2 linked regions of the Endozoicomonas sp. GU-1 genome follow. The protein of the gene in region 2 purifies or fractionates together with the protein of the main gene of each other region. This does not show direct contact. Links are inferred from orthologs where the notes say so. Each region holds a gene or a part of one and is shown on either strand. Other genes may lie near its edges.

Region 1 (16,258 bases), 980 kb from region 2 along the record:
GCAAGTTCCGGTAATTTGCCTGGATTGGAATACCTGTTGCAACCGGGCAACCCTCAGGTTCACCAGAAAAATATCCATGGCTCGACGCCCCTGCACATCGCTGCCGAAAACGGGCACGCAGCGTTCGTCAGGGCGTTACTGGCCATCGATGGCATTGACGTCAATGTACAGGATGCAGATGGCTCGACGCCCCTGCACTGTGCTGCCTTAGAAGGCCACGTAGTGTGTGTCAGGGCGTTATTGACCGCCGATGGCATTGACGTCAATGCACAGGATGAAAATGGCTCGACGCCCCTGCACTGTGCTGCCTCAGAAGGCTACGTGCTGTGTGTCAGGGCGTTATTGGCCGCCGATGGCATTGACGTCAATGTGCAGGATGAAGATGGTTCGACGCCCCTTTACTGTGCTGTCGGAGCAGGCGACACAGAGTGCATCAAGGCATTACTGTCCGCCGACGGGATTGACGTCAATATGGAGACTTACGATGGCTTTACGCCCCTGTACTCTGCTGTCCTAGAAGAACTCACAGAGTGCATCAGAGTATTACTGTCCTGCGGCAGCATTAACGTCAATGCGACACCGTCTTCAGGCTTTACGCCCCTGCACTGGGCCGCCATAACCGGCAATGTAGAGTGTGTCGTACTGTTATTGAACGCCAAAGGCATTGACGTCAATGTGCAAACACTCAAGGGTATCACGCCCCTGCACAGTGCAGCCCAATTTGGCCAGGCAGAGTCCATCAAAGCGTTACTTAAAGCGCCCGGCATTGACATCAATATAAAAAGTAGCGATGGCTTAACGCCCCTGGACGCCGCTCGCCAAAATGGCCATGCAGAGTGTGAAAGCCTGCTGATTTCACTTTATTAAACCTTGCCATTATGGTCTATTAAAAACCGGTAGACGCCCCATTCTGGCAGGCACACTATCCACCCACTGGCAGGAATTGCCAGTGCGACGAGATTCAGCTGACCAGATGGAGCGAACCTTTTTTTAACGGTACAAATGGTCATAACAGTAGTTGGTAGCCTCAATAAAGCCCTCAATACTGCCACAGTCAAAACGCTCACCCTTGAACTTATAAGCCATGACACAGCCTCGCTGCGCCTGAGCCATCAAAGCATCGGTAATCTGAATCTCGCCACCCTTACCCGGCTGGGTATCATGAATCAGGTCAAAGATGTCCGGTGTCAGAATATAGCGGCCAATGATAGCAAGATTACTGGGCGCATCTTCTCGGGCGGGCTTTTCCACCATATTCTCAACCCGGATCAGATCTTCTGAAATGTGCTGGCCAGCGATCACCCCATATTTATGCACTTCATCTTCCGGCACTTCCTGCACCGCAACGATACTGCAACGAAACTGCTTATAGAGTTGCGCCATCTGGGCCAGAACGCCGGGCCCTCCGAGATTGATGCAGAGATCATCCGCCAGCACCATGCCGAATGGCTGGTCACCAATCAGCGTCTGTCCGGTTAATACCGCATGGCCAAGCCCCTTCATCTCACGCTGACGGGTGTAAGAGAAGGTACACTGATCAATCACACTGCGAATATCGGACAGCAGGCTTTCCTTGTCCGTACCGGAAATCTGATGTTCCAGCTCGTAGTTCACATCAAAGTGATCTTCCAGCGAGCGTTTGCCCCGGCCGGTGACAATGCAGATATCCGACATACCGGCCTGCAGTGCCTCTTCAACACCATACTCAATCAGCGGTTTGCTGACGATGGGCATCATCTCTTTGGGCATGGACTTGGTGGCTGGCAGGAACCGGGTACCATAGCCTGCTGCAGGAAAAAGGCATTTCTTGATCATTTAAGGCTCTTTATTTATCCAACACAAAAGAAGAGACTGCTCCTTAATGAGCAACCTCTTGAAAATATCAGTCACGAATCAGCTTCAGCAGCTCAGCAGTTTTTTCCTGCATCAACACCTCATCGCCACGACTTTCTACATTCAGACGAATCACCGGCTCGGTATTGGACAGTCGCAGGTTAAAGCGCCATTGCCCCATATCCAGGGAGATGCCATCGGTGTTATCAATTTCCAGCGCATCTTGCTGATAGTGTGCCAGCACACGCTCTATAGCGGCCTGAGGGTCCGTTAATTGGCTGTTAATTTCGCCAGACGACGGGAACATGGCGATCCGTTCACTGACCAGCGCTGACAAGGGCTGCCCCTTTCTGGAAATCAGCTCAGCGACCAGCAGCCAGGGAATCATGCCGGAGTCACAATAGGCAAAGTCGCGAAAATAATGATGGGCACTCATCTCGCCGCCATAAACCGCGTCTTCCCGGCGCATCCGCTGCTTGATAAAGGCGTGACCGGTTTTACACAGCACCGGCTCACCACCCGCCGCTTTTACCTGATCGATGGTGTTCCAGGTCAGCCTAGGGTCATGGATGATTTTTGCCGCAGGGTTGTGGGCCAGGAATGCCTCCCCCAATAACCCGACAATATAATACCCCTCGATAAACTGTCCCTGCTCATCAAACAGGAAGCAGCGATCGAAGTCACCATCCCAGGCGATGCCCATATCGGCCTGATGTTCCAGAACGGCGTCTACCGTCGTCTGACGACACTCTGGCAGTAATGGATTAGGAATACCCTGGGGAAAGTGACCATCCGGCTCGTGCAGGACTTTGATAAACTCTACCGGCACACCGGCCGCCCGGAATCGCTCCTCGATAGCATCCACCACATGCCCTGCTGCACCGTTACCGGCATTGACCACCAGCTTCATCGGCTTAAGACTGTCAGCCTGGATATACCCCAGAACGTGGCTGATATAATCATCCAGAACAGAGATCTTCTGGTAGCCGCCCCGTTGTGCCGCAGGCTCCCCAAACCGGTTCTCCTCTGTCAGTTGCTGAATCTCCCGCAAGCCGTTATCGCCACTGATGGGTTGCGCACCGGCCTGCACCAGTTTCATACCGTTGTAGTCAATGGGGTTGTGACTGGCCGTCACCTGAACACCGCCATCAACCCCCAGATGGAATGTGGCAAAATAGATCTCTTCGGTACCGGACAGGCCAATATCCAGCACATTGACCCCGGCATCACGCAGGCCTTCAGACAATGAGTGTTTCAGGGCTTCACTGGTCAGGCGGCTATCACCACCAACAACGACATCCTTCGGTTTAAGGTGCTCGCCATAGGCCCGCCCTATGCGGTAAGCAATATCTTCATTGAGTTCATCCGGCAGGCGGCCACGGATATCGTATGCCTTGAAGCAGGGAAGCTTGGTCATTTCTCAGTCGCAACGGAAATTAAAAGTCTGTATTTAACTATGAATTCCCTCAAATAGACAAACTGTGTCGGATAAAAAAATACCGGCATGTTAAACGACAAGGCAATACATCAATCACAAAGCCTTTGTGGAGAAAGCCACCCATCAAATCGTCACCTGAATAGCCGATAGCTTTCAGATAAATGCTGAACAGAGTAAAGCGGTATCAGAGCTATGAACAGGACCATCAAATCCCCATCCACGCAGCCATCAGGACGGCTGTTATGGTTCATTACCGTGATCTTCTTTTCAGGTTTGTCGCTGTCCACCCCGGTAGCCAGCCAACCCTGCACCGCTAACGGGCGACCGCTGTTTGGCTATCTGGAAAACGCCACCCTGGTCAATATAAATCAACATAAGGTCGCATCACTGGTTGACAGTGGTGCGACAACCACGGCCCTGGATGCCCGTAATATCCGCATGCATATTAAGAGAAATGGCTATCGCTGGGTTTACTACGATTTCGTTCACCGGGAAAGCCGCCAGAAAACCCCCATGCATCAACCGGTCAGCCGGGTAGCCAGAATAATCACCCATAAAGGTGCACCCAGTGAGCGAGCGGTTGTCCGAAACACCGTAAAAGTGGGCCGGATTACGCGGATTGTAGAAATGTCCTTAATCAGTCGCAGCAATTTTCCCCAACAGTTATTGATTGGTCGCAACTTTCTCAACGATACCGGACTGATTGATGCTGGAAAGCGATACCTTCAGGAACACTGCCCATGAACATTCACCACAAAGCAGTAACTGCCTGGCTTATACTGGGCCTGACCGTCGTGATAACGTCAAGCCATGGGAAAGACCGCTCCATTGGGCAAAATATCCATCGGGCTTATGAACCGGCATCCATGCTGCTGGATGTTAACCTGCAACAGGATACCCTTAACCTGTTCCTCTCTATCTCCCCGGAGGCGGCGAACACGATCACAACACTTCCGCCCGGTGCCCTGGCCCGGTCTCTGCAAGAGTTCACCCCTCTGGTTACCCTTCCAGACGATGCACAGTGTCGGCAAACGCAAAAGCAGTTTCTTGTTGAGCCGGTAGACAACCCTGATCTCAGGGCGGAATCGCTGGCAGCACAGCTCAGTGAAGTCAACGGCTACCTCGAATACGAATGTCAGCACCCGGAAAACCTGTCTCATTTCACACTCCTGGCTTTTGCAGCAATACCTGACTTAAAGCACACCAGCGTCTGGCTGGTCAGTGACAACTGGCAAAGTAAACAGCGGCTGAGTCAGAAACAGCAGGAGGTGCAGTTGCAACCAGCAAAGAGTGATTTCCTTCCGGACTTTTTTAACGATTAAAAAAAGCTGTGCTTTGCAAGAGGGCCATGTATGAGTCAGGCAGTTACCGTAGAAAAGCTTGAATTAAGCAGAGGAAAGCAAAACTGCCTGTCGATACCACTGTTTACGGTAGAGAACGGCGAACGCCTGCAGATTACCGGGTTGAACGGCTCTGGCAAGACCACGCTGCTGCAACTGCTGACCGGGTTAATCCTGCCGGACAGTGGCCGAATTGACATACTTGGGCAGCAGATTGACAGCCTGTCCAGATCCGGGCGGGAGATATTTCGAGCCGGACAGATAGGCTACATCTTTCAGCAGCCAACATTGGTTCCCTATCTGAATCCACTGGAAAATATTTTACTACCCTGTCGTTTATCCAGGTGGCGCCAGCAGCGGCTGGCAGACCGGAAAACCACGGCGAATTATGAGGCCTACCAGCTGATGGCCGCACTCAACATGGAGAACCCCGAGCTCCTGCGCCAAAGCACCGGCATGCTGAGCATTGGTCAGCAACAACGGGTGGCTATTGCCCGGGCACTGATCGGTTCCCCCCCGCTGATTCTGGCCGATGAAGCCGCATCAGCACTGGACCCGCAGGCGCGAACAACCCTGTATGACATGCTGCTGAAAAGCACCAGAGAACATGCACAGACATTGATCTGTGTTGACCATACCCCTTACCCGGGATTTGACCGCTGTATTGATATGTCAGACATCAACCATTCACAACAGGTGGCCAGGCTATGGTAAACATCCACTGGCTCAGTACTGCATTACTGACCTTTCAGCATGCCATGAAGAGCATGAACTATCGGAAAAAAAACACGCTGGCCATGCTGCTGGTTCTGGCCTTTGGTTTTTACCTTGTGTTTCTGTTTCAAGGTATCAAGCAACAAATGATTGAAAGTATTGATCGCTATTCACTGGAAAGCGACCTGATCATCAGTAAAGAAACACCGGCCATGCCCCTGGTTCTGTTCTCGCTATTCCATGTGGGCTCAGCACCACCACAAATGCGCCTGAGCCTGCTGAATAAACTGATAAGCCACCCGGAGATTGAATACGCCATTCCTTATGCCTATGGCGAAACCCATCGGGGAATCACCGTTATTGGTACCAGCGCCGAAGGGATAGCACGATTGACTCGACATTCAACCAACCCTGCAAAACACCCGCAGAGAAAACAGCAACGGCCGATCAGCCCAGAAACATTACCGCCAGCAACTCACCCGATGGCCGCTTATATCGGGATAAACATCGCCAATACCCTTGGTTACCAAATCAACGATCAGATCACCATTGCCGATGGCAGCGAACCAGGGCCAGAACAAGAATACAACGAGCTATTTACCATCGCCGGTGTTTTGTCACGGCAGAATACCCATCAGGATGACAGTATTTATATCCCGATTGAAGGTTTGATAACCGCAAGAAAATCCTACGCAAAAGGCAATACGCCGAGCTGGTCAAGCCCTGATGATATCTCTTTTATCGATATCAAACTGCGGGACCGTATGGCCCTTCTGGCGCTGGAAAAAAGCCTGACTCAATCGGCCACAGAACAAGGCCTGGCGATAACCGCCGCGATACCAGCCAGAGAACTGGAGCTACTTTATAGTTATCTGAACAGGGCAGCGGTCAGCATGATATTCATCTCGTTTGTCACGCTCGGGTTGTGCCTGCTGACCCTTTTTTATGCATTGACCCGCAACCTTCAGGAACGAAGACAGGAAATTCAGCTTTATCAGACACTGGGAATGAGCCAGACCTGCATCAGTGTCATGGCCCTGCTTGAGCCTCTGTTAATTATCTCCGGTGCTCTTGCCCTGGGTTTCATAGCCAGTGAAATGCTGTCAGCCCCTACCGCCGATTTTTTCCTGATAACATGGTTAATGAATTAAGGTGATTTAAAAACGTATTTTTTTGATTCTTGGTTATTAACCCGGATTGAACACGAAAAATTGCCGGGCAAAACAACAAATCAAGCTCATAACCCGGTTAATAACGCTAAGCTGGGAAGGCAATAAAGGGAACTTTTCCATACAACCCGGATCTAATGGAGTTAATCACAGTAGTTACCAAACACGTTGGAAGATTTCATTCCGAATTGATCAGCGGAGAAACTTCCACCCGGAGTGCAAGAATGCCCGCGCAAGTTGTCAACAGGCTACCCAACATAGCCTTACTTCTGGTTCTGACCATTTTTATCATTTATCCGCAGCTTGATTATGCCAGTAGCCATAACGGATTTCCCGGGCAAAGCTATAGCAGCTACTCTCTGCCGGTTGACTACCGGCATATGGCGTTGTTTCAGCTTAAGCTCAATCGTTATTACTACCCTACCCGTTCAGGGAACCCCGACTATATACATATTGAACACACCCATCATCATTCACACCTGGGATGGTGGGATGGCCCGTTTTTCTGGGGAGGCTATACCATTGACAACGATTCTTCCTTCAGTGATCGGGTGTCAGACGGGCTGGTTGGGGTCGCGGTGGTGCTGACAGTCGTTGCTGTTGCCGCAGCAACCGTCTACTCAGTGGTCCATGCAACCTCGCCCTATCTGGGCGCTGCCGGCCTGACATCGATTGAACTCCCGGAAGACTCACCCTGGAAAATTACGGATTATAAAGTCGCACATGGTGGAGCAATACGGTACTCAGATTTAGCCTTCAACGAAGACGCCATGATCAACGCCAGAGAACAGAAAATGTTCGACCGGCAGGAAATGAATCAAGGCCGCTTTCTTCTCGTTGACCAGGAGAACTGGTGGGGTATTGTCGATTACCCTGTAGACGTTGACGTAACCTTCACCCACTTTGATGACGTTTCAGGCGAAGCCACTGAACAGGTAACGGTGAATGTGCAACGTGAAGTCACCAACGGCATGAAAGCTGGAACCATTTTGCCACGGGTTGTCCACAGGACTCAAAACCAGCAGAAGTATCAACTGGCCACCAGAACCGATTATCCGGCATGGTTCAATTTTTCCAACTGGTATCATCAGCCAGCCCGGATAATGATTGATTTCAAGCCCTCCGGCCCGGTGACACCTCACGATTAATTACCATCTCTTGCCAATTCAGCGAGTTGAAAGTCCGGTCTTCGTTTTTTAAACCACAGAATCACCGGACTGAACATCAGCCTACTTGCAGTCATCCCCCCGATTTGGATAATTCACCCAAATTTTGCTTATTTTCTTATTTTGTACACATCCCTTCTTTACGGTAGGCACCTGTGTACAGAGATACGTACACAATTTGGAACCCGCTCATGCCTCCATCAACGTCACCACTTCTCCGGGAAGTTGAAGCCAGACGCACTTTTGCTATCATCTCCCACCCCGATGCCGGTAAAACCACGATTACCGAAAAGCTCCTGCTGCTCGGCGGTGCCATTCAGCTTGCCGGTACGGTAAAAGGCCGCAAGAGCGGGCGAATGGCCACCTCTGACTGGATGAAGATGGAACAGGAGCGTGGTATCTCCATCACCACCTCGGTGATGCAGTTTCCCTATGACGGCCGTACCGTAAACCTTCTGGATACGCCCGGACACGAAGATTTCTCCGAGGACACCTACCGGACACTGACCGCTGTTGACAGCTGCCTAATGGTCATCGATGGTGCCAAAGGTGTCGAAGATCGCACCATCAAACTGATGGAAGTCTGCCGCCTGCGGGACACACCAATATTTACCTTCGTTAATAAAATGGACCGTGAAGTCCGTGACCAGATTGAAGTACTGGATGAAATTGAAGATATCCTGAAAATCCAGTGTGCACCTATCACCTGGCCTATCGGCATGGGTAAACAGTTCAAAGGGGTTTATAACCTCTATACCGATACCATTCATGTGTTCAAACCCGGTCAGGCCAGTGTGGTTCCGGAAGATATCCGGATCAAAGGTCTGGAGTCAGCAGAAGCCAGAACCCTGCTGGGTGATCTCCATGAAGAGTTGATGGAGGAAATTGAGCTGGTGAAAGGTGCCAGCCATGAGTTTGATCTGGAAGAGTATCTTGCCGGTCGGATGACTCCGGTCTTCTTTGGTACCGCACTGGCCAACTTCGGCGTTCGGGAAATGCTGGATGATTTTGTCAAGTGGGCTCCCTCCCCCATGCCCCGGGAAACCAATGAACGCACGGTGGTCGCCAATGAAGAGAACTTCTCAGGGTTCGTCTTTAAAATCCAGGCCAATATGGACCCCAAACACCGTGACCGCATTGCCTTTCTGAGAATCTGTTCCGGCAAATACACGCGGAATATGAAAATGAAACATGTTCGTATCGGCAAGGATGTAAAAATTGCCGATGCCGTGACGTTCCTGGCGGGCGACCGTTCCCATGTGGATGAAGCGACCTCCGGTGATATCATCGGTCTGCACAACCACGGGACTATCCAGATTGGTGACACCTTTACCCAGGGTGAAATGCTGAAGTTTATGGGCATCCCTCACTTTGCGCCCGAGCTGTTCCGCCGTGTCCGCCTGAAAGACCCATTAAAGCTCAAGCAATTGCAAAAAGGGCTGCAACAGCTCTCGGAAGAAGGTGCTACCCAGCTATTCATGCCAGTGAACAATAATGACCTGATCCTGGGGGCAGTAGGTGTACTGCAGTTTGATGTGGTCATGCGCCGACTGAAAGATGAATACAAAGTTGAAGCGATCTATGAGCCGGTTAACGTCAACACCGCGCGCTGGATTGACTGCAGTGACCAGAAAAAGCTGGAAGAGTTCAAGCGCAAGTGCGCTGATAACCTGGCCATGGATGGCGGTGGCCATCTGACCTATCTGGCACCCACCCGGGTCAACCTTTCCCTGGCGGAAGAGCGCTACCCGGATGTGACTTTCCGCACGACCCGGGAACATTGATCGCAACCGATAACCCCGGATATAAAGTGACAGGCAAACAGGTTGGACTGCCTGTCACTGTGATTAGTTCCATCGTTCAAATCAATAATTTATCTCGCCTGCATTTATTCCTTTTCTGACTAATACCGATACTGCGGGACCAAAAAATATTGTCTAATCTGAAGGTTCCTTTCTTTCTGGTATTTCTATGAGTGATGCAGTCTCGACCAAATCGGAAACCTCAACGGGTGTACGTCAAATCGTAGAGCCGCTAGTCCTTCTCCTTCTGGCAGGGCTTTTGTTTGGCTACCTTGGCCAGACCATGGGTGTTACCCACATGTTCAACACCCTCTTCAACACCGCGCACCAGCTGTTGTTAAATACCGTACTGTTCCTGATGGGAATCACTGTATTAACCGGTGCCGCAGGTCGTCTGCTGATGGAGTTCCATGTCATTTCCCTGATCGAACGGCTGCTGGTGCCATTAATGAGACCTGTGTTCAATCTCCCAGGCCGTGCTGCCATGGCGGCCATGATGACCTTTTTCTCAGATAACCCCGCCATCATTGGCCTGGCAAAAGACAGGCGTTTCAACCACTCCTTTAAGGTTCCCGAAATCATCTCACTGACCAATTTCGGTACCTCTTTTGGTATGGGACTTATTGTCATCACCTTTATGGCAACCCTGCAGAATAATGAGACCGGCGCTACCTATTTCCTGCCGGCCATGATTGGCCTGGGCGGTGCCCTTGTTGGAGCCATCATATCCACACGGCTGATGCAGCGCCTTATCCGAAATGATTCCCGGCTGCATGAGCTAAGCATTAAAGATACTCACAGTGAACTTCTGGATGACCACAGCTCCACAGATCCGGTCTGGTTGAGATTCCTCAACGCTCTGCTAGATGGCGGTAAAGGTGGCGTCAAAATGGGGGTAGCGATTATTCCCGGAGTATTAATCATCAGTACGTTTGTTATGGTGCTGACCTTTGGCGCACCAGTAACCGGCTACACCGGTGGAGCGTTTGAGGGAGTGGCCCTGCTGCCCAAACTGGCCAGCCATGTTACCTGGCTGTTTGAGCTGCTGTTTGGCTTTGATCATGCCGAACTGGTTGCCTTCCCCATTACCTCGCTGGGTGCGGTTGGTGCCGCCATGTCGCTGGTACCAAACTTTATCAGCCAGGGCATTATTGGTGGCAGTGATATTGCCGTGTTTACAGCGATGGGGATGTGCTGGAGTGGTTACCTGAGTACCCATACGGCCATGCTCGATTCTCTTGGCTTTCGACAGCTCACCTCAAAAGCCATTCTGGCTCATACGATTGGTGGTATCTGTGCCGGTATCGCTGCCCGTTATCTTTACCTGCTGCTCAGTCCTTTTATTGGCTAACAGCCGACAAATAATCAACTCATCGGATGAGTTGATTATTTGTTTTTTCGCCTGGGACTGGCAAAAACAGTATCCGCAATAACATCCCCCTCCAAATCGTGATCAAGTGACTCAAACCAAGGTCTAACGGTCAAAAATCATTTCCGGAGCCATATTTAAGACTCTACAGATATAAACAGAAAGTTTATAAGATCCACAGCTTTTAAGAAACTGGGCTGAGCAGCCCGGAATACTGAATTGGTAAGGAGAGATGTATGCGCCTGAACCTTCTTTTAGCACCGTTACAACAGGTAATCGATACCATGCATAAGGGAAAAACCTTCAAGATCCGGGTGCTGATGGAGGAACTTGGCCTGTGGGAACATCAGGATGATCTGCAGAAAATGAGAACAGCCCTGGCATTTCGCTCCATGGTGGAAAGTGGCGTGCTTAGCAATATTCAGCTTCTCACTCACCATAAAACCCGCCATGCGGTATATATCACGATATAATTGCCATAAAGAAGCCGGAGGTATCCGGCTTCTTTATAGGATCAACGTTCTGCTCAACGCTTCACACTGTGGGTTTGGATGGTCTCAGTGAACATGTCCGCCAGGCCCATGCACATGACCGTGGTCCAGCTCTTCCTTGGTGGCTTCTCGAACTTCAACCACTTCAACGCTAAAGTGCAGATTCTCACCCGCCAGGGAATGGTTAGCGTCGATCACCACCTGGTTCTCTTCATCATCAATAGCTACCACGGTGACAATACGTGGGCCAATGGCGGTATCGGCATGGAACTGGTTACCCACCTCTACAGGATGGTCACCAAACTGCTCTTTCGGTACCGGCTGCACCAGACTTTCGTCGTACTCGCCGTAGCCTTCAGCAGGCTCAACCACCACATCAAACTTGTCCCCCGCCTGCTTGCCTTCCAGGGCATTTTCCAGCCCTTCGACAATATTTTGCTCACCGTGAAGATAAGCCATGGGCGACTCGCCTTCCGAACTGTCGAGAACTTCTCCCGCATCATTTTTCAGAGTGTAATGGAACAGAGCCACTTTTTCTTTGGCTATCTTCATCTGTTTATGCCCTTAATAAAGTAAACAACTATCTTAACTGCCATTGTTACTGGTAGCCAGAAAACTGCAAATAAATGCGCTATCTGATTTAATTAGCAAACTAACCCTGTTGGCAAGCACCTGACAAAAGGAGTTTTTTTATCTTGAACGATGCTCGATGCAGCTGGTGCCATGGCGATGAACTCTATACCCAATACCATGACAAAGAGTGGGGGGTTCCCTGTCATAACGACCAGAAACTCTTTGAATTCCTGATTCTTGAAGGTGCCCAGGCAGGTCTGAGCTGGATCACCATCCTGAAGCGCCGAGAAGGCTATCGGACAGCATTTCATCAATTTGACGTTCAACAAGTGGCCAGAATGACAGACCAGGATGTTGAAAAGCTGATGCAGGATGAAGGCATTATCCGCAACCGGCTGAAAATCCGGAGCGCCATTAACAATGCCAGGGCGTTCATTCGGGTGCAGGAGGAATTTGGCAGCTTCAGCCAGTATCTGTGGTCGTTTGTAAACCATCAGCCCATCATCAACCGGCGACAATCCATGAATGACGTGCCAGCCACCACCGATATTTCAGACCGGATGAGTGACGATCTGAAAAAACGCGGTTTCAGTTTTGTTGGCAGTACGATCTGCTATGCCTATATGCAGGCAATGGGTCTGGTGAACGATCACCTGGTCAGTTGCCCATCTTATCTAACCGAAAAAGTTATTGCTTCTGCATAGGTTGGTGGTTGCCCTTGTGGTGCTGGTTCATCAATCACGGGTTCCGTTTGTGTTCCCTGATCGCGGGCTGTTTGTGTCCCCTGTTCACGAGTAGTTGGCTCTGCTGGCACAGGGGCTGCTTGAGCGGGGGGAGCTGGCCGTCGAATAACATGACTCGGTAAGGGATAGTTATCTGTGTGATTATAATTTGGGTATTTAAACACTGCTTTAATAACCTGGCAGCATGATGCTTCAGGGTAGTCATACTTGATTCGCTTATAGATTTCACGGAGGTGAGCGCAATAAACAAAACCGTACAACCCTCCCCCCAGAACGACAAATGAACCCAGGGCAAGCGGCATATCAAGATAGTTGATCGAAGAGGCAGGTTCAGAAGTCGTGTTCAGGTGTGTCGTTGAAGATGTGAAGGATGGAGTATATGAGGCACCTGCGTTTGGCCCTCTACTGTAGGTCGTGCTGCCGCCTGGCGATCCATCAGGGTATGCCGGTCTGCCACTCAAAGGGTATGCGCCCGCAAGAGCAGGCATTGCCGCCAAAAACATCAGGCTCTGTTTTATGTCCGGAAATACGCCAGGGAACTGCCCTGATTTCATCAAATGCTGAAGGGCGAAACCGGCAACACTGCCTAGCAACTTATTGCTGCCATGCAAACCAGCCTGTAAGGCCTCTCTGGCAAGATGTACACCGTAATCAGACAGGGATTTATCTGGCCTGATACTGTTATCCGAATCCAGGTGGCAGTCCGACGGGCTGGGCTGTGGGCAGCTGACAGCCCTGCCGTTTGTCGTTGTCACTTGGCGACAACAGTCGGTTTGAGAAACTGCATCTTTTTTACCAACCATTTGCGCATAGGGCAGGGCTGATGACGATTCAAGAGAAGCATGCATTTTAGTATTTTCCTTTCCAAGAAATCTGTTATTGCAGACCATCAGTCGGCAATTAAGTTCAATCAAGATGATTGATACCGTCTTCAACAGCGGGGACATCAATAAGAATGTTCCTGGAAGATGCCTCAGAAGGATTATTTCAAGTACTTGAGGGTTGCCTCAAAAGCAAAACAGTCATGTAACTGGTTCCTTGGGATTTTCAAGGTTAGCTGTTGCTTCTGCATAGGTTGGTGGTTGTATCTCTTGCAGTGGTGAGTCATTAATCACTGGATCTGTTTGTATTCCCTGCTCGCAGGCTGTTTGTGTTGCCTGCTCACAAGTTGTTGGCGCTGTCGACGCCGGGGCTCTTTGAGCAGGAGGAACTGGCAGACGATACTTTTCCTCATAGGTTAAATACCGATTTCTTTCGGGATCATTTGGGTTATCGAAAGCTGCTTTAATGAGTTGACGGCGTGATGCATGAGGGTTTTGATCCTTGAATCGCTGATACTCATTATGGAAGTCGGAACAGTATGCGTAAGCGGCACAAAGGCCTACAAGGGCGGGGATGCCAACGATCAAGAACAACAGAGCTGGCCCCTCGCTCTTGTCAAAAGGGATGGGTTCAGAAGTTGTGGTCAGGTTTGTTGGATCGGTGAAGGATAGTGAGGTATCAATCGGCTGGGTACCCGCCAGAGCAGGCATTGCCCCCAGCAACAGCAGACACTGTTTTTTTATGTCCGGGGAGAATTGCAGTGATTCCATCATTTGCCGAAAGGCGAAACCGGCGACATTGCGTATCAGCTTATTGCCGCCCTGCAGACCGGCCTGTAAGGTCTCATTGACAAGCTGTACTCCGTAACCAGAAAGGGATTTATCTGTATTACTAATGATCTTATCCGGGCATACCGACTGGCTGGGGTGTGCGCAGTTGACAACCCTGCCATTAGTCATTGACACCTGAGGAGAACATTCGGTTTGGGAAGCTGCGTCATTTTTGATAGCAACCATTTGCGCATGAGGCAAGCTGGATGACGATCCAAAGGTAGCGTGCATTTTGACATTCCTTTCGAGGCAATATTCTCGTTAAGACCATCAATCAGCAATTAAGTTCAGTAGAGACCAGCAAAAGCTGTCAGCAAAAAAAGAAATGAAAAAGGTATCAACAAGACAGCTTTCAGTGAAAGGTTGCTGATCCCTTTTTCCAACACAGCACCTACCGTCCTTCCTGCTCCCTTTCCTGCACCAGTACCCAGGGGCGAACCACAACCGCCCACAGATCACGATTATCGGTAAGCCAGGACTGGGCCTGCTCATCGCTGACCGCCCCCAGGACACCCTGTTCAACCCAGGCTTCTACCGCTGATTTATTGTCTACCGAGATCTGATAGCCTACATCAATCAGGTCCAGCGAATCATCCACCTGCAGCACAACCCCCCGGGCAAAGTAACGCAGCAGTTCAGACCAGGCTATTAACGAGGTTTCCTGATTTAATTTGGCCTTTTCAAGCAATTCACGGCTAACCGTCTCAGACATCTTTTGTATTCTCATTTAATTGCACAGAGATTTTACAAACCGACAATTTTTTTATAACGGTGGGCGGGAGCATAACAGCACATAACACTAAAGTGAAAACGCTCAAAAGGGCCTGTTGACGTTTCATTGCGTACTCGCAACACGTCAACAAGCCCTGTAAGAGTTGAGCTGACTTTGTCTTTAATGGAGAGAAGCCCCGGTTCTCTTCTATACGGCACTTTGACTGCTGCTCAAAGCGGCAAAATCTGCACTATCGGTGATGGTTATCTGTTTGTGTTGCAGTTTGAACAACGCCCCGGGAGACCGATCAATACTGTCTTGTTGCCCGCTGTAAAAGTGCCTGGTGAGTTGATCAATGCTGTCACTGTATTCTGAATATGCAAACACCTGTGCAGACCAGCCAGCCTGGAGAATGAATTTTTTTACTTCACTGAGTGCCTTTTCAGCCCTGATGATAGGGGAACCGATAGCCTTTTGTTGATTCAAATGAGATAACACAATGCTTTTGAACTCTAGTCCGAGTGCTTCACAATTCTTTTTATAGAATTCTGAAAGGTAAACCTCCGGCTCACCTGAGACATTTATTGAAACTTTAATAAACTGCGTTGATGAACTCATCCATGATATTGAAGAATCAAGTTCACCAACGAACTCTTCAAGATCTGATTGTTGACCTTCTACTCCAATTAATAAGAAAACAGAATTTGCCCTGGTAATCTCACAGGGTGCGCCTGACACAATATATCCACCAATATTACCAAGTGTTTCTTGACTGTTGCCATGAGTGGGTGTGGGCGGGTTAAATTCTAAAATGACAATCGCACTATTTTCTCTATCTGTGGTCCGGAGTTGCTGACCATTTAACTTTTTGTTCAGGTAGGTAGTTGCTGTAGTAAAAAACCGGACATTTTTTCCCTCTATAAACTGCTTTCTGACATCTTTAAGGCTCGGTGAAGACCCCGAGGAACGAGAGGAATCCTCGACATAATCAATATCTATACAACGCCAGGCAATTTTTTTATCTGATACCCCGCTCTTGGTGATTTGCTGGTGAATCAGCTGCTCCATCAACAATGCTCCAGACCCCATGGATATAAAAGTTACCCGACTGTCCGGCAGTTTTTGCAGATAGTCGCACACCCATTGAGTAACCTTGTTGATCACCTTTATACGGGATTTTATGCTGTCAATTTCGTCATAAACATTAAAACTCAGGTACCCCAATTTAACACAGGTTAGTGATTCATTGCTTTCCT
Region 2 (16,178 bases):
TTCCACCACCTTGCCATGTCCTGCATAAGCCGCCCGATATAAAGGAGTACCACGGGCAGAGGAATGACTATTAGCATCCGCCTTATGCTGCAACAATAATTCCACCACCTGGTCATGTCCTGCATCCGCCGCCTGAGTCAAAGGAGTCCAATCACCAGAGGTATGACTATGGACATCCGCCTTATGTTGCAACAATAACTGCACCACCTTGTAATGTCCTGCCGCTGCCGCCCGCGTCAAGGGGGCACCATTACCCTTGGCACGACTATGAACGTCCGCCTGATGCAGCAACAATAACTGCACGACCTGGTCATGCCCTGCCGACGCCGCCAGCGTTAAGGGCGTAAGTTCCCCGCAGGTAAGGCTGTGAGCATCGGCACCGGATTGCAACAGCAGTTTAACCAGTTCAATTTGTCCGAAATCAGCCGCTGTGGCCAGAAGGCTGGGGAGAAGGCCACTACTTGGGGCATTGCAATCAGGATCAGCACCGGCTTGTAACAGAAGTTTGGCTAACTCAATATATCCCCGATTGATTGCCCCTCGCAGTGGTGAATAGATACTGAATCTACTGCCGTTAACATTATCCGCATTATACTTCAACAACAATTTTACGGTTTCGATGTCACCATTATCAACAGCTATTCTAAGAAGACCACTCTCGTTTGCCGGGCCTTGCCACTGTGCGCCATGTTTCAGCAACAGCTCCACCACCTCGACATGGCTATAACAGACAGCTGCGCTAAGGGCACCCGACCTGTAATAGCCGCCGTAAAAACAATTAACGTTGGCTCCATGACTCACCAGTAGCCGGGCAATCTCAATATCTCCCTTGCTCGCTGCCCTGCACAGTGGCGGCCACCATACAGAATCATTACTATCAGCGTCGGCTCCCATAGTCAGCAACAGTCGAACGCTTTCGATATGGCCATTCTTGGTAGCCTGAGTCAGAGGCGTTACGCCTCTGCGGGCAAAGCTGTTAATATCCGCCCCATGGGCCAGCAACAGACTTATCGCCTTGACCTGCCCCATTCTGGCAGCCTGGGTCAGGGGAGTCCGCCAGCCTGTGGTATTGCCGTTAATATCCGCCTGGTAATCAAGCAACAGCTGCATAAGTTCAATGTTACCCCGGGCTGCAGCCGTGGCCAGTGGTGTCATGCCTTTGGCATCCCAGTGGTCAACATCTGCCCCGGACTTCAGCAGTAACCTCGCAATGTCCACTGACCCATGCATGGCGGCCCGGGTTAATGGGGTGAACCCCTCTCTGCCGGGGAATCTGCGGGCTTTACGCTGCTTCCGCAAGCCTTCGTTGCGGCCATCAACCTCGGTGCCATTTTGCAGCAGCCATGCCACCATCTTGATATCCCCGCACTCAACTGCACAATTCAGCGGAACCCTGCTGGTAGCGCCGGTGCAGTGTACGACTGCATCACTGCTGTCAGCGGTTCCTGCAGTCAGTCCGTCCGTCTTGACTGCGGGTTGCACGTTCACAGAGCGATTATGATCATGGGGGGGCTGTAACCCGGTGCTGCCGAATACGCCCGGATCGTCGGAGCCAGAGCTACGGGGAATCTGTTTTACATATGTGGGTGAAGCGGTGTCGTCTACCTTATCCGAAGTTCCTGAGGTTCCAGCAGCACCAGCTTGTAGCAAGGCTGGGTAACCATCGGCATTAAGTGGTTGCATGGTAACTTGTCATCTGTCCTGATTGGTGTCAGATTGCTTAGAACAATCACCATGGAAATAAGTTCCGGCTTGTTACCCGAAGTCGGGGGGGGGAGCCCTGATGTGTCAGAAAATAGGATTTCATCAAGGAATTGTCCCGGAATAACTTCATAATTTTATTGAGTCCGGGAAAATACCGCCGCCCGTTTCCTGCCACCCGCTGCCCGCAAAGCACAAGTGGTTCCAGCTTTTCGGGAAGCGGGCGGCGGGTAGCGGGTGGCGTCTGTAGAAATATCGAAGTTATTTCAGGACAGCTCCTTAGTCATCTACTTATTTATTATTGGACATCGACCTGCTGATGAAGGACAGACTCATTTGGATTTGGCTTATGATTAACGATTAGCTGAGAAATTTCCGAATCATTTTCAGGCAGGTCTGATTTAATTCCCGGGTGTTTCAGAAGCACCTTCAGACAGTCCAATCGCCCATTACTTGCTGCGTAGAATATTGCCGTCCGACCTGCATTCGATTGCGCATTCGGGTCGATTTCCTTCTGTGTCAGAAGCTCTTCCAGACACTGCGTTTGCCCTTTTTCTGCAGCATGCATGAGTGCAGTTTTGCCATTATTATCCCTCTCGTCCACCTTAAGGACTTTCATTGCCAGAATTGCTTTGAGGCAATCAATCTGGCCATTTTTTACGGCCACCATTGCCAGTGTTAACCCTTTTGTATTACGAACATGGATCAATGCTTTGGCAAAATTCAGCAGTTCAGTCAGTAATGTCAAATTACCACTGCTTGTTGCATTCAGGATCTGTTGAAATTTTTGCCATGGTTGACGCTCTGCTAAATTATTGTCCTCCGCAATCTGCAATGCGGTTTTAAAGTAAAAACTTCTTGCATTGATGTCTATATTGGGTTGTTTGAGTAATAACGTGGCACAACGTTCATCCTTTCCTTCTGCTGCCAGCATCAAAGCCGTATAGAATCCCTTTTGTTGTGCATTGATCGACGAAGGATCATGCAGAAGCAACGCCTCCACACAGTCTCCATGACCGTTTTTTGCTGCCAGCATTAATGCCGTCCAGCCACGACTGTCAGTCAGGTTTGCGTCAATTTCCGGTATTTTCAGAAGCGCCAGCAAACAGTCCGTATTACCGTTTGTTGCTGCGTACATTAATGCGGTATAACCGGTCATGCTCCACTCATTCGGTTTGATGTTTTTATGTTTCAAAAGTAATTTCAGGCTGCCCGTATGCCCGTTTTGTGCAGCCAGCATGAGTGCAGTAACACCCCAATTGGCATAACCATTCACATCAATACTTTCGTGTGCCAGCAGTAGTTTCAGGGACTCCTCGTCCCCATTTTTTGCAGCCATGATGAGAGCCGACTCGTATTTATTGTTCCGCTTGTTAACGTCAATTCCTTCCTGTTCCAGAAGTAGTTCCAGGCACTCCGTTTGCCCATTTTCTACAGCAAGCATGAGTGCAGTTTTGCCGTCATTATCTGCCTCGTTCACGTCAATGATTTTTTTCTCCAGAATTGCTTTCAGGCAATAAATATTGCCATGTTTTGCGGCCAGCATTACCAGCGTTTTCCCAAATCCATTACGCAGATGAACCCATGCAGTGTTATCTTTTTTATTGGTTGTATTGCTGCCGCTATCGAATTTCTGGAATAAAAACGAGACGCAGCGTTCATTCCCTCCAATGACCGCCAGCATCAACGATGTATAGCCTGCCTTGTTTTTTTCATCGATCGACGACGCACCATGGTCAAACAATTTCTCTACGCAGTCCCCATGGCCGTATCTTGCTGCCACCAATAATGGCGTCCAGTGCTTCTTGTTACGCAGGCCTACATTAATTGTTTGCTCTGTCAGAAGTGCTGTCAGGCACTCCAATCGCCCATTTTCTGCAGCCAGAATAAGTGCGGTATCGCCAATCTTGTCCTGCAAGTTCACTTTAATTCCTTTCTTTGCCAGAAGTAGCCTCAGGTGCTCTGTTTTTCCATATTTTGCAGCTATCATTAACAGCGTTTGACCTTTTTTATTTTTTGAGTTGAAGTCAATAACAGGGTGTTTACAGAGTGTTTTAAATTTTTCTGAGTCAGACTGTACCGCTGAAAACAAGAATTTCTTGAATTCAGTCGTAATAAACCTGGTTGAACTCTTGTGTAAACCATGTTTTAGTAAAAAGTTAATGATGCCAGCCTGTTTCAGTTTAAATGCCCGGTGTAATAAGTCGGTGAAGAAAGTATTGGCATACTTTCTAAGAGATCTCGCAGGCAGATTCGGTAAAAAGCCGGTTGACCCTGCTGCATCATCGTTCAGGGTATTAATGATTTTTTCTAACATAATCTCCTTTATTTGAGGGTCAGATTTAACCGTTTTGTTCCATTTTTCCGATACAGTTTTATCAAGGAAAAACTCAAAAAAATCACTTGGTTTGTTGGCGTTGTTCAAAGCATATTGAAAAAGATTGAAACGTGCTTCATTGGGTAATTTATCAAAATCAACTGTTTTTAAATGACTCAGAGTCAATGTTTGATGGTTATCCCAATCCAGGCTGCAGTTGGCATTCTGTATGAGAGGAGTCTCTGATTTAAAGACCCAAAAATAAAGATTATCCTTCGAGCCAATGTAGGAAGATGGTGCTTCATCTGTATCTGTAACTGTATCTTTACGTTTCTTCGAAAAAAACCGGGAAGAAACTTCGTCATTTTTCTTGCCAATCATAGTGAGTACGTTCGCACTAGGAGTATGATTCAAATAATTATCGATTAACCATACCTGAAATCGCTCCCGACTCTTTGAAAATTCATGGCTCCCATTATCGCAGGTTTTGATGATTGTACCCAGGCTAAGCCCGCTTTTATCACTGGTTTTGAACCTGAGATTTATTGGGGTTATAAAATCCTCTTTAATTCCATCAGTGATTTCATGCTTAAATTCTGAGCTGAGAACAGGACGGGTTAGCCAGTCTTCTTTATTTCGCTTTTTTAAAGAGGATAATAAGTCCTGGTAAAACACATCTGTCAGTTTATTGAGTATTTTGAACTCTGGCATCAGGGATGGCAGGATAAGTTCAAGTCGTCCAATCATATCTGTCAAATCATCGATCTTTACATTGTGACCATAATCTTTAAGGGGGGGCAAATCAAACCGATTACAGAATAAATTGTAAAGTACACTGTGCGTGTGTACTTCATCCCCTATTAAAAATGCATTCTCATTACCGGCACGCTCTTTTATTAGAAATGATTTGATGCAATAATCCAGTAACCCGTGTCGAATCTGCAATAGCACCTTTTGTGGGTCGCGGGAGTTCTCGATGCTGGTAAATGCACTTTGAATGCGGGCACCATTGCCCCCAAGGCAATTGTCTATCCCTTCGAGAAACTCATAAAATAAAGTGCAAAAGCTGTCTCTGTTGAAAGACAATTTATCAGCATCATCAGGATTTTCTGCTTCCAGCTCAAGAAATCGTTCAGTTCGATGAATGATATTATGGAGATAATAACGAGTATCCTTGAATGATACTAGGCTGTCAGGTTTTTTATCATCATCATTCAGATCATTTGAAATCTTTGTGTGAAAGGTATCAATTTTCTCATCAAATTCATTGCTGATTATACGCTGTGTCAAAGCCTTCAGATTGATAATGTCACCCATAAACTGAGTTTTCATTTCGAGGTATATGACAGGTTCATTTATTTTAACATCTTCCAGCTTTCTAAAATCTCCAGCAGGGAAGGTAACGTAATCAGTTGCTTCTTTATTCAGGTTTTCAGTACTTTCTGAGATTAATGGCCTCCGAAATAAAATAGGGTGATACGTTGATATCATTTGTTGTTTCCTATTGATTATTTAATGTAACAGTTCAGTCCTGACAAAGCGTAATTGTATCTTGTCAAAAAGTCATGCCTGGTATGAAACAAAATCGTAACATAATTTTTGTGATTCAGGTACACTGATTATGAAGCATATTCAAGATGTACGGGTTTTTGAGGATATACAAATTTTAGTCACTCTAAATCATAAGTGATTTTTTCAATGAGTTATCATTTAATAGAATTATTTCCACGCTCGCGGGGTTCGGTGACCGGTGAGTAAGTGACCAGTAATGCCTTTTCAATCATGGACTCCGTGCTCAGTTGCTGCTTTTGCTGATCAACATCTGTGAGCAGTTTCGCGCAGGCCAGAGTTTTTAAGGTGCTCATTAATGGAAACGTGCATTGGAAAATAAGTAGGCACCATAAAAGGGGGCTGAATGCTATCATTGGAAAATGATTTTATGCCAGCTTTTCAGCTATCTAAGTAGTTGGCCAGAAAATATGATTTCATTTTCTTAACTACTTATAACGGATGTCTCACGGTATGTACTCAGATAAAGTCGTTATTGTCACAGGTGCCAGTCAGGGTATTGGCAATGCCCTTGCCAGGGCTTACAGGGAGCAGGGGGCTACTGTGGTTGGCTTCGACCTGCATCAACCGGCAACGGGTGATATGGCTTTCTACAGCGTTGACCTGGGAAAACCGGAGATGATTGAAGCAGCCTTTGACAACATTGTTCGCCAATATGGCACTGCACATATCCTGATTAATAATGGTGCCATAAGCCAGTTTAATAAGCCGGTGACTGAACTTACTGCTGCCGAGTTTTCCAGGGTGATTGATGTTAATCTGAGCGGCAGCTTTAACTGTGCCAGAGAGTTTATCAGGCACCATAGCGATAAGCAGTACGGTCGTATTATCAATATTGCGTCTACCCGCTGGCACCAGAATGAACCCGGCTGGGAGGCCTATGGCGCGTCCAAAGGCGGCCTGGTGTCGCTGACCAATACGCTGGCCATATCGCTGGCACAAACGTTCATTACCGTGAATGCCATCAGTCCTGGCTGGATTCAAACTGAAGATTATGATCAGCTGACCGGGCAGGATCACCGTCAGCATCCATCGGGGAGAGTGGGTAAGCCACGGGATATTGTTAATACCTGTCTGTTTCTGACCCATGAAGAGAATGACTTCATCAACGGTGCCAATATCGTGGTTGATGGTGGAATGACAAAGAAAATGATCTATCTGTAATGGCCAAAGCAGGGGTTCAGTTTGTGCCAAAAGACCCTGCCAGACAGGCTCCCCTAAACATCAAGACTGACTGTTGATGATTCTGGCAATATCGGCAGCAGGGCGATAGCCCGGAATAACCTGACCATTTTCCAACACCATGGCCGGAGTGCCGTTAATGCCCATCTGGACACCCAGGTTGTAGTGGTTATCAATGACAGAACTGCACGCTGCCTTATCACCTTGAATTTCTGCACTGATGGACTTGCCGGTTTTCAGGTCGGTTAATGCCTGTTTGCGGTCTACTGAACACCAGGCATCGGTCATCTTGCCATGCACTGGCGATTGCTGGCCACCCCGGGGGAAGGCAAGATAGCGCAGTTCAATACCCAGCGCATTCAGCTGGTCGACTTCCCGGTGCAGTTTGCGGCAGTAGCCACAGTCGACATCCGTGAAGGCATACACAACACCTTTGGTTTCACCTGTCGGTGCAAAAATCACCATATCTTCTTTGTTCAGGGCTTTCAGCAGCCTGGCGTTTTGCTGGCTTTTCACCTCTTCCGTCAGGTTAACCAGCTGGTTACCGCGAACTTCCAACAGATCGCCTTTAATAAAATACTGCCCGCTTTCGCTGCTGTAGATCACAAAGCCACCTTTGAGCATCACTTTGTAGATGCCGGGCATCGGGCTTTTGGTGATCGACTCAATGGGAACGGCGGCATCAAGTTTTTTCAGCTGACGTTCAATCAGGGTCTCGGGGCCCTGAACGGCACTGTCCTTGCCGGAAGCCTCTGCATGGACGGCCACAGACCAGCCAGCGCTTGTGGTCATCATGGCCGTTAACAGAAGCGCAGAGAATTTAGACATACTGATTCCTTTATAGATTCACAAGATAAGCCCGGACATCTCAGGGGCTATCGGCAAGCCGTTCCAGCATTGGAGAGAAGCGCTGGTTAAAACAAGATAGTCTAGCGTTATTTCTTCCTGTTGTATCGCCTGGACACGGTTATCGGGTGGAGAGTTCTAAAAAATAGTGAACAGACGGCCAGATTACCCCCTGGGATGATGTTCACGGAGCAGTTCTGACAGCCTGTGGTTGGCAATATGGGTATAGATCTGGGTGGTGGACAGATCGCTATGGCCAAGCAGCAGCTGGACCACTCGAAGATCTGCACCATGGTTTAGAAGGTGGGTGGCAAAAGCATGTCGAAGGACATGGGGAGAAACGTCGGTGGTGATACCAGCAATCGTATTGTAGCGCTTGATCCGATGCCAGAAGGCCTGCCGGGTCATTGGACGCCCCTGACGACCCGGAAACAGGGTTCGGCTGTCATACTGGTTCAGCAGATCACCTCTTGCCTGTCGTATATATTGCTGCAGCCATGCAATGGCATTCTGGCCCATGGGGACCAGCCGTTCCTTCCGGCCTTTACCGATAATGCGGAGCACTCCCTGTCTGAGATTAATATTGTCCATCTTCAGGTTGACCAGTTCTGAGATTCTCAGGCCGCAGGCATAGAGGATCTCAAGCATGGCACGATCACGAAGACCAATGGCGGTATCGGTATCCGGGCTGCTGAGCAGTGACTCTACCTCTTCTTCTGACAATGTTTTTGGCAATGCCTTGCCCTGGCGGGGCATGTCAATATTGGCCGTAATGTCAGTGGTGATCTGTTCAGATTGCAGCAGGTAACGGTAGAAGGCTCTCAGGCTGGAGATTTGCCGGGCAGTTGATCGTGGGTGATAACCCTGCTCATAACGCCAGCCCAGAAACCGGCGAAGGTCCTCCTCGCTGGCTGAGAGTAATAGCTTGCCGACGTTTTGTGTGTGCTTTTGCAGCCACTCAGAGAAGAGCAGCAGGTCCCGTTGGTAAGCTTCACGGGTATTTTTGCTGAGCCCTCGTTCAAGCCAGAGGTGTTGTAAAAATGCCTGTATTTCCAGAGAAGCGGGGGTTGGCATGGCAATCAATAGATCCAATATCGTACGATAGTGTAGATAATATCAGTTCTCTTTGTATAGAGCCTCCCGGGAGTTTTGTGTTGCCGTCATAATCAGTTAATCAAATGAAAACGTATTGCCTGACCAGATGACCGGTCACTCCCGGCAACTGATCCAGCATCTATGCAGTCGTGCGGCGTTTTAACGCTTGTCTTATTTTTCCTGTTTTATATTATGATTTTCTTCCATACTTTTTTGGTCCTTCTTCCTTCATGTTTATATTCAGCGATGCCTCAAAATCTTCATAGACAGACTCAACTGGATTCAGGCTTATGATTAACCATTAGCTGATAACTTTCCGAATCATTTTTCTGTTTAGCCAGGTCCAGTACTTTACTATCAATTTTGATGTCAGGATGTGAAAGTAAACACCTGATACAACCTGATTCGCCTGCAAATACTGCCAGCATCAAAGCCGTGTAGCCGTGATTCTTTTGTGTATTGATTGACGAAGGGTCATGTACAAGCAATGCCTCAACACAGTCCCCATGACCGTATCTTGCTGCCGACATTAATGGCGTCCAGCCATCAATGTCTGGCAAGTTTGCGTCAATTCCCTGTTTTTTCAAAAGCGCCAGCAAACAGTCCGTTTTCCCGTTCCTTGCTGCGTGCATTAATGCGGTCCAACCGGTATTGGACTGGGCATTCGGATCAATTTTTTCCTCTCTCAGAAGCTCTTCCAGACAATTCGTTTGCCCATATTCTGCAGCATGCATGAGTGCAGTTGTGCCCGTTTTATCCCTCTCGTTCACGTTAATGACGTTCATCGCCAGAATTGCTTTGAGGCAATCAATCTGGCCATTTTTTGCGGCCACCATTGCCAGTGTTAACCCTTGTTTATTACGAACATGGATCAATGCTCCGGCAAAATTCAGCAGTTCAGTCAGTGATGTCAAATTACCACTGATTACTGCATCCAGGATCCGTTGAAATTGTTGCCATGGTTGACACTCTGCTACATTATTGGACTGCGCACACTGCCATGCGGTTTTACCGTATTTATCTGTTGTGTTGATGTCTATATTCGGTTGTTTGAGTAATAACATGGCACAACGTTCATCCCCACCATCTGCTGCCATCATCAAAGCCGTAGCGCCATCTTTGTTTCGGGCATTGATCGACGAAGGGTCATGTACAAGCAACGCCTCAACCCAGTCCCCATGACCATTTCTTGCTGCCGACATTAATGGCGTCCAGCCATTAATGTCAGGCAGGTTTGCGTCAATTCCCTGTTTTTTCAAAAGCGCCAGCAAACAGTCCGTTTTCCCGTTTCTTGCTGCGTACATTAATGCGGTCCAGCCTCTGATGTCCCGCGCATTCACTTTGATGTCTTTATGTTTCAAAAGTGCTATCAGGCTCTGGGTATGCCCGAGTTGTGCAGCCAGCATGAGTGCAGTAACACCATGTCTGGCCCGACAATTCACATCAATTTTTTGGTGTGCCAGAAGTATTTTCAGGCACTTCGTTCGCCCACGTTTTGCCGCCATGATGAGAGCAGTCTTGAGGTTGTTTTTCTGCTTGTTAACGTCAATTCCTTCCTGTGCCAGAAGTAATTCCAGGCACTCCGTTTGCCCAAATGCCGCAGCCAGCATGAGTGCAGTTTTGCCGTTATTTTCTACCTCGTCCACATCAATGATTTTTTTCTCCAGAATTGCTTTCAGGCAATAAATATTGCCATATTTTGCCGCCAGCATTGCGAGCGTTACCCCAAAAATATTACGCAGATGAACCCATGCAGTGTTATCGTTTGTGTTGGTTGTATTGATGCCACTATCGGATAGTTGGAATAATAACGAGACACAACGTTCATCCCCTTTAATTACCGCCAGCATCAACGCCGTATAACCCTCCCTGTTTTGTTCATTGATCGACGACGCATCATGGTCAAGCAATGCCTTTACACAGTCCCCATGACCGCATCTTGCTGCCGCCATTAATGGCGTCCAGCTATTCTTGAAACGCAGGTCTACATTAATTTTTTGCTGTTTCAGAAGCATCTTCAGACAGTCAGTTCGCCCGTGTTTTGCAGCGAGCTTTAATGCGGTCCAACCGTCATTGGACTCCAGATTCAGTTTGATATCGTCACGGGTCAGAAGTAACGTCAGACACTCCATTTGCCCATTTGCTGCAGCCAGAGAGAGTGCGGTATAGCCATTCATGTCCTGCACATTCACTTTACTTCCTTTCTTTGCCAGAAATAGTTTTAGCTGCTCTGTTTTGCCATATTTTGCCGCTATCATTAACAGCGTTTGACCTTGTTCATTTTTTGAGTTGAAGTCAATAACAGGATGTTTGCAGAGTATTTTAAATTTTTCTGAGTCAGACTGTAATGTTGAAAACAAGACTTTCTGGAATTCAGCTTTAATAAACCTGGTTGAACTATTGTGCAAACCATGTGTTAGTAAAAAGTCAATGACACCAACTTGTTGCAGTTTAAATGCCCGATGTAATAAGTCGGTGAAGAAATTACTGGCATACTCTTTAAGGGATTCCTTGGGCAGGTGTGGTAAATAATCGGTTAACCCCCGGAGGACCGCTTTATCGTCGTTCATGATTTTAGTAAATTTTTCGAACATGATCTCCTTTATTTCAGGGGCAGATTCAACCATTTTGTCCCATTTTTCAGCTGCAATTTTATTAAAGAAAAACTCAAAAAAATCACTTGATTTATTGGAGTTGTTCAAAGCAAATTGAAAAAGATTGAAACGTACTTCATTTGGTAAGCTATAAAAATCAGCTGTTGTTAAATGACTCAGAGTCAGTGTTTGATGGTTATTCCATTCCAGGTTGCAGTTGGCATACTGTATAAGAGGAGTTTCTGATTTAAAAACCCAAAAATAGAGATTATCCTTCGAGCCAATGTAGAAAAGTGGTGTGTTATCTCTATTTTTCTTCGAAAAAAACCGGGAAGAATGTGCTTTATTTTTCTTACCAACCATAGTGAGTACGTTCGCGGCAGGAGTATGATTTAAATAATTATCGATTAACCATACCTGAAATCGCTCCCGACTCTCTGAAAATTCATAGCTCCCATCACTGCAGGATTTGATGATTGTCCATAGGCCGAGCCTGTTTTTATTATTGGTTTTGAACCGAAGATTTATTGGGGTTATAAAATCCTCTTTAATTCCATCAATAATTTCATCCTTCAATTCTGAGATAAAAACAGGACGGGTTAGCCAGTGTTCTTTATTTCGCTTTTTTAAAGAGGATACTAAGTCCTGGTAAAATACATCTGTCAGTTTATTAAGTATGTCGAACTCCGGCATCAGGGATGGCAGGATAAGTTCAAGTCGATTAATCATTTCTATCTTATCATTGAGATTGACATTGTGACCAAAATCTTTAAGGGGTTCCAAACCAAACTGTTTACAGACTAAATTGTAAAGTTCACTGTGCGTGTGTACTTCATTCCCTAATCGAAATATATCCTTATCATTGGCACGCTCATTTATCAGAAATAATTTAATGCCATAATCCAGTAACCCGTGTCGAATCTGCAACAGAACCTTTTGCGGGTCACGGGAGTTCTCGATGCTGGTAAATCCACTTTGAAGGCGGGTACCATTGCCCCCAAGACAATAGTCTATCCCTGAAAGAATCTCATGAAACAAAGTGCAAAAACTGTCTCTATTTAAAGATAATTTATCAGCATCATCAGGATTTTTCGCTTCCAGCTCAAGAAACCGCTCAGTTCGAGTAATTATTTTATGGAGATAATAGCGTGTATCCTTGAACGATATCAGGCTGTGAGGTTTTTTATCATCACTTTTCAGGTCCTCTGCAATCTTTGTGTGAAAGGTATCAATTTGATCATCAAATTCATTGCTGATTAAACGCTGTGTCAAATGCTTTAGCTTGCCAATGTCAGTCAGAAACTGGGTTTTCATTTTGATGTAGCTGACAGGTTGATCCATTTTAATTTCTGCCAGTGTTCTAAAATCACCATTAGGGAAAGCAACGTAATCAGTTATTTTCTCATCCAGGTTTTCAGTGCTTTCGGACAATAATGGCCTCTGGAATAAAACAGGGTGATATTTTGGTATCATTTGTGCCTTGCTCTTGATTATTCAATGTGACTATTTAGTCCCAATAAAGAGTGATTGCATCTTATTAAAAAATCATAACATGTTGGCGTAATACAGGCGCGCTAATTATGCACCATATCCGGGATTTACGGGCTTTTGAGAATGCACAAATTAAATCTATTTTATATCAGTTGATTCAGGGTATTGGTTATGGAAACGAGCATTGGAAAATTAGCAGAAACCATAAAAGGGGGCTGAATGCAATCATCGAAAATGATTTTATGCCAGCTTTTCACTTTGTGCCAGGAGAACCTGCCAGGTGGGCTCCCCCATACATCAAGACTGGCTGTCGATGATTCTGGCAATATCGGCAGCAGGGGGTGGCATGGCGATCAATAGATCCAATATTGCACGATAGTGTAGATAGTATCAGTTCTCTTTGCACAGTTAAAGATGGAACCACGAAGGACACGAAGAACACAAAGAAGAGATTTTATTTCCTTCGTGCTCTTTGTGTCCTTCGTGGTTCCATTCAAAAGCCATTGAAAATGGAGGGATAAGCCTAATGTCCACCCTAAGCAGCACCCATGCAGTCGTGCGGTGTTTTAACGCTTTTCTTATTTTTCCTGTTTTATATTATGTTTTTTTCTTCCATTCTTTTTCGATCCTTCTTCTTTTCATCCTTTATGTTTATATTCAGCGATACCTCAAAATCTTTTAACTCATTTATACCTTTCCCATAAAATTCTGAAGGTGTACCACCACGGCTGTGTAAATCCTCCCCATTTGATTTATTGTATTTCTTATAATTTATTATTGGAGGTATGTATTTCCCCCCAGCGCACATTGCTCCCTGGCTCTGTGGCCAGAACTCATCTTCTATTTTTCCCCGACCTTCCTTCAAGGTGCATCCGTGTTTGATTAATTCAATCAGTGTTTCTTGATTGTTTTTGTGCGCTGCATAATGGACAGGCCTGGCACGTAGATTAGTCTCTATGAATTTTGCCGCACCAAGATCATTTATCAGGTACGAGATAAGTGTATGTTTGCCCAGATAACATATCAAATGAAGCGCGCAGGTACCATTAACAGATATTGTTTTATTTATGTTGGACATATTTTTCAATAACAATTTACTGATATCATCGTTGGCATGTGTGAAAGAAAAATAAAGCAAAGAATGTGTTGCGTATTTACAACGTATGTCCGAGACGGCTCCAGCATTCAATAATTTTTCAGTAGTGTTAATATTATTGTTTTTAACACTGGAATAAAGTGCGGTTTGTGCGTAACTAATCCGGCCCGGCTTCAGATTCGATAATAATGCATCTATAACCTGATCGTTCAAATTTAACTCACATGCAGTAGTAATAGGGGTATTACGTTTGGAATCTGACACATTGACATCAATGCCAGGTTGTTGGCAGAGAAAAAGTATGGCGTCCTGGTTGTTCATGCGAACAGCCAGACTAAGAGCGGTATCACCATTTCTCATGCGAGCGTTAATATGAATACCGTCCAGCTTACAAAGCAATTCTAACACTGCCCACTGATTATTTAAGGCAGCCAGAAGCAAGGGATGAATTAATACATCTGGATCATGTGGATCTCTCAGAGAGTCAATCATTAATTGGGGCTGAGTTTGTTTCAGGCGTTTGATAGTGTCTAAATCACCTGCCACGCACGCATCATAGTACGTTATATTGAAATCGTCACGGCTAAGTGGTGCCTGCGTTATAGTTGCTAGTGCTGATGCCCCGCAGACGTCGTCCGGATCGATATTTTCAGGATTCCTGTTTGTTTCATCACCACTTCTATGTGTGTTGGCAAAGCCAGAATGATCCGTGCCCGGTATAGGCTGTTCAGGTGCAGGTAGCGCACTTGGTGTAGTGTCTGTGGAAGCAACAACTTCGGTTGTTGTTTCAGGTTTTTCTGTAGGCAGTAATTGTAATTTTTGTACTAATTTCTGGAATATTGTTGTTGCTTTTGTATCTTTTCCTTTGTTTTTAATTCCATGTTTCTCCTCATAGTTTATCATCTGTACTTTATCACCTTCAAAAATTTCCAAAGGTGTGCCACCCTTATAAAATAATTCTTCTCCGTTTGATTTATTTGCCCTGGTAAAGTCTATTTTTTGGGTATGACGACCATTAATTATTTTCTTTTTCCAGAAGTCTTTTTCTATTTTTCCTTTTCCTACAAACAGGGTGCATCCATGATCGATTAATCTGCGCAATGTTGTTGCGTTATTGGCATGCGCTGCATAATGAACTGCCATGGAACCGTATTTATTGGTCAAGGATTTAGAGGCTTTGCGCCTATCTATCAGGTAAGTAATGATGTCATCTTTGCCTGTTAAAGCAGCAAGATGCAGCACACGGGCCTCGGCTTTGGATATTTTTTGATTTATGTCTGTCAAACAACTCAATAACAAAATACTAATCTGATCGGAGGCATTTGTGAAAGAAAGGTAAAATATGCTGTCCTTTCCATCACTATGCATCGTGTCAACAGGTGCCGCGCCGTTATATATTAATATTTCAGTGGTTTTCAGATTGTTGTTGTTAACGCTATGGGAAAGTGCAGTTTCACCATTTTTGTTCGGGCCCAGGTACGGCTTTTTTTCCAATAATGTTTGTAAAATACGATGATCTGAGTTTTTTTCACAGGCTAAAATAATCGGTGTGGAACCGAGGCTGTTTTCCACATTTACATCAATGTTTTGTTGTTGACAGAGAAAGTGTACGGCTGCCCCCTGGTGATTTCTGATGGCAAAGTGGAGAGCGGTATTTTTTTCAGGCCCGCAAGCATTTACATCAATATATGGATTTTGGCAGAGAAATTTTAACACTCTCGTCTGATTACGTTCGGCAGCCAGATGCAGGGGATGAACTGATATTGTTGGGTTGTCCGGATGCGTCAGAAAATTATTCATTGACTTGGGATCAGCAGCCTGGAACAGCTGTACAATTATCTCTAAATCATCACTCAGACAGGCATGAAAGAATATATTATTGAATTCATCCGGATTTAATGGCTTGGCAGTGATGGGTGGCAATGCACATGCCCCTTCAAGGTAGTCCGGGAAAGGATTTTCGTTAATCTCGTCTTCTTCTGGTCGGGGCATGACCATGTTTGTCTCATGACCTCGAAACAAGGGGAACAGCTGATCATACGTTGGCAGATTGTAATATGAACCGTCAGACCTGTGGGGGTAGTCTGGCGGTGGATCTGACGGTAGTTGATATTCATCAGCAGTATCATGCCCGGTTTCTTGACCGCAGGGCGGGATAGTCATCGTGCTATCACCTGGATGCGGCAACATGGTTCTTTGCCCGATGCTCATCGCCTGAGGAGGGGGCGATTGTGAATCTGGCAGATTAGCAAAGAGTGAGTTAGCAGATGAACTTTCGTAAATGTGG

What was found.
Region 1: the proteins of O3276_RS24660 (region 2) and O3276_RS20425 purify together in Escherichia coli (affinity purification with mass spectrometry, with the first as the bait; 2 studies listed by BioGRID). This does not show direct contact. The link is inferred for Endozoicomonas sp. GU-1 from one-to-one orthologs.

The regions. Positions count from the first base shown.
Region 1 is NZ_CP114771.1:4,889,963-4,906,220, reverse strand. What follows is about bases 10,132-13,106. They hold O3276_RS20425 (FKBP-type peptidyl-prolyl cis-trans isomerase), read right to left. Parts: upstream 11,875-13,106; coding sequence 11,389-11,874; downstream 10,132-11,388. Other genes in these bases: O3276_RS20415 (hypothetical protein), read right to left, coding at 12,566-13,106; O3276_RS20420 (DNA-3-methyladenine glycosylase I), read left to right, coding at 12,018-12,599; O3276_RS20430 (hypothetical protein), read left to right, coding at 11,068-11,304; O3276_RS20435 (CD0519/CD1768 family membrane protein), read left to right, coding at 10,132-10,813. Also shown: O3276_RS20480 (ankyrin repeat domain-containing protein), read left to right, coding at 1-867; UTP--glucose-1-phosphate uridylyltransferase GalU, read right to left, coding at 991-1,815; O3276_RS20470 (phosphohexomutase domain-containing protein), read right to left, coding at 1,883-3,250; O3276_RS20465 (putative ATP-dependent zinc protease), read left to right, coding at 3,464-4,015; O3276_RS20460 (ZrgA family zinc uptake protein), read left to right, coding at 4,012-4,593; O3276_RS20455 (ATP-binding cassette domain-containing protein), read left to right, coding at 4,624-5,325; O3276_RS20450 (ABC transporter permease), read left to right, coding at 5,319-6,476; O3276_RS20445 (hypothetical protein), read left to right, coding at 6,719-7,642; O3276_RS20440 (peptide chain release factor 3), read left to right, coding at 7,852-9,444; more of O3276_RS20435, read left to right, coding at 9,632-10,131; more of O3276_RS20415, read right to left, coding at 13,107-13,486; O3276_RS20410 (hypothetical protein), read right to left, coding at 13,661-14,521; O3276_RS20405 (DUF2288 domain-containing protein), read right to left, coding at 14,682-15,002; O3276_RS20400 (hypothetical protein), read right to left, coding at 15,210-16,070. UniProt on the Escherichia coli protein: Folding helper with both chaperone and peptidyl-prolyl cis-trans isomerase (PPIase) activities. Chaperone activity prevents aggregation of unfolded or partially folded proteins and promotes their correct folding.
Region 2 is NZ_CP114771.1:5,865,117-5,881,294, forward strand. What follows is about bases 5,705-8,599. They hold O3276_RS24660 (thioredoxin fold domain-containing protein), read right to left. Parts: upstream 7,598-8,599; coding sequence 6,812-7,597; downstream 5,705-6,811. Other genes in these bases: O3276_RS24650 (hypothetical protein), read right to left, coding at 5,725-5,883; O3276_RS24655 (SDR family NAD(P)-dependent oxidoreductase), read left to right, coding at 6,041-6,751; xerD (site-specific tyrosine recombinase XerD), read right to left, coding at 7,781-8,599. Also shown: O3276_RS24640 (ankyrin repeat domain-containing protein), read right to left, coding at 1-1,683; O3276_RS24645 (ankyrin repeat domain-containing protein), read right to left, coding at 2,000-5,509; more of xerD, read right to left, coding at 8,600-8,689; O3276_RS24670 (ankyrin repeat domain-containing protein), read right to left, coding at 8,983-12,735; O3276_RS24675 (ankyrin repeat domain-containing protein), read right to left, coding at 13,388-16,178. UniProt on the Escherichia coli protein: Acts as a disulfide isomerase, interacting with incorrectly folded proteins to correct non-native disulfide bonds.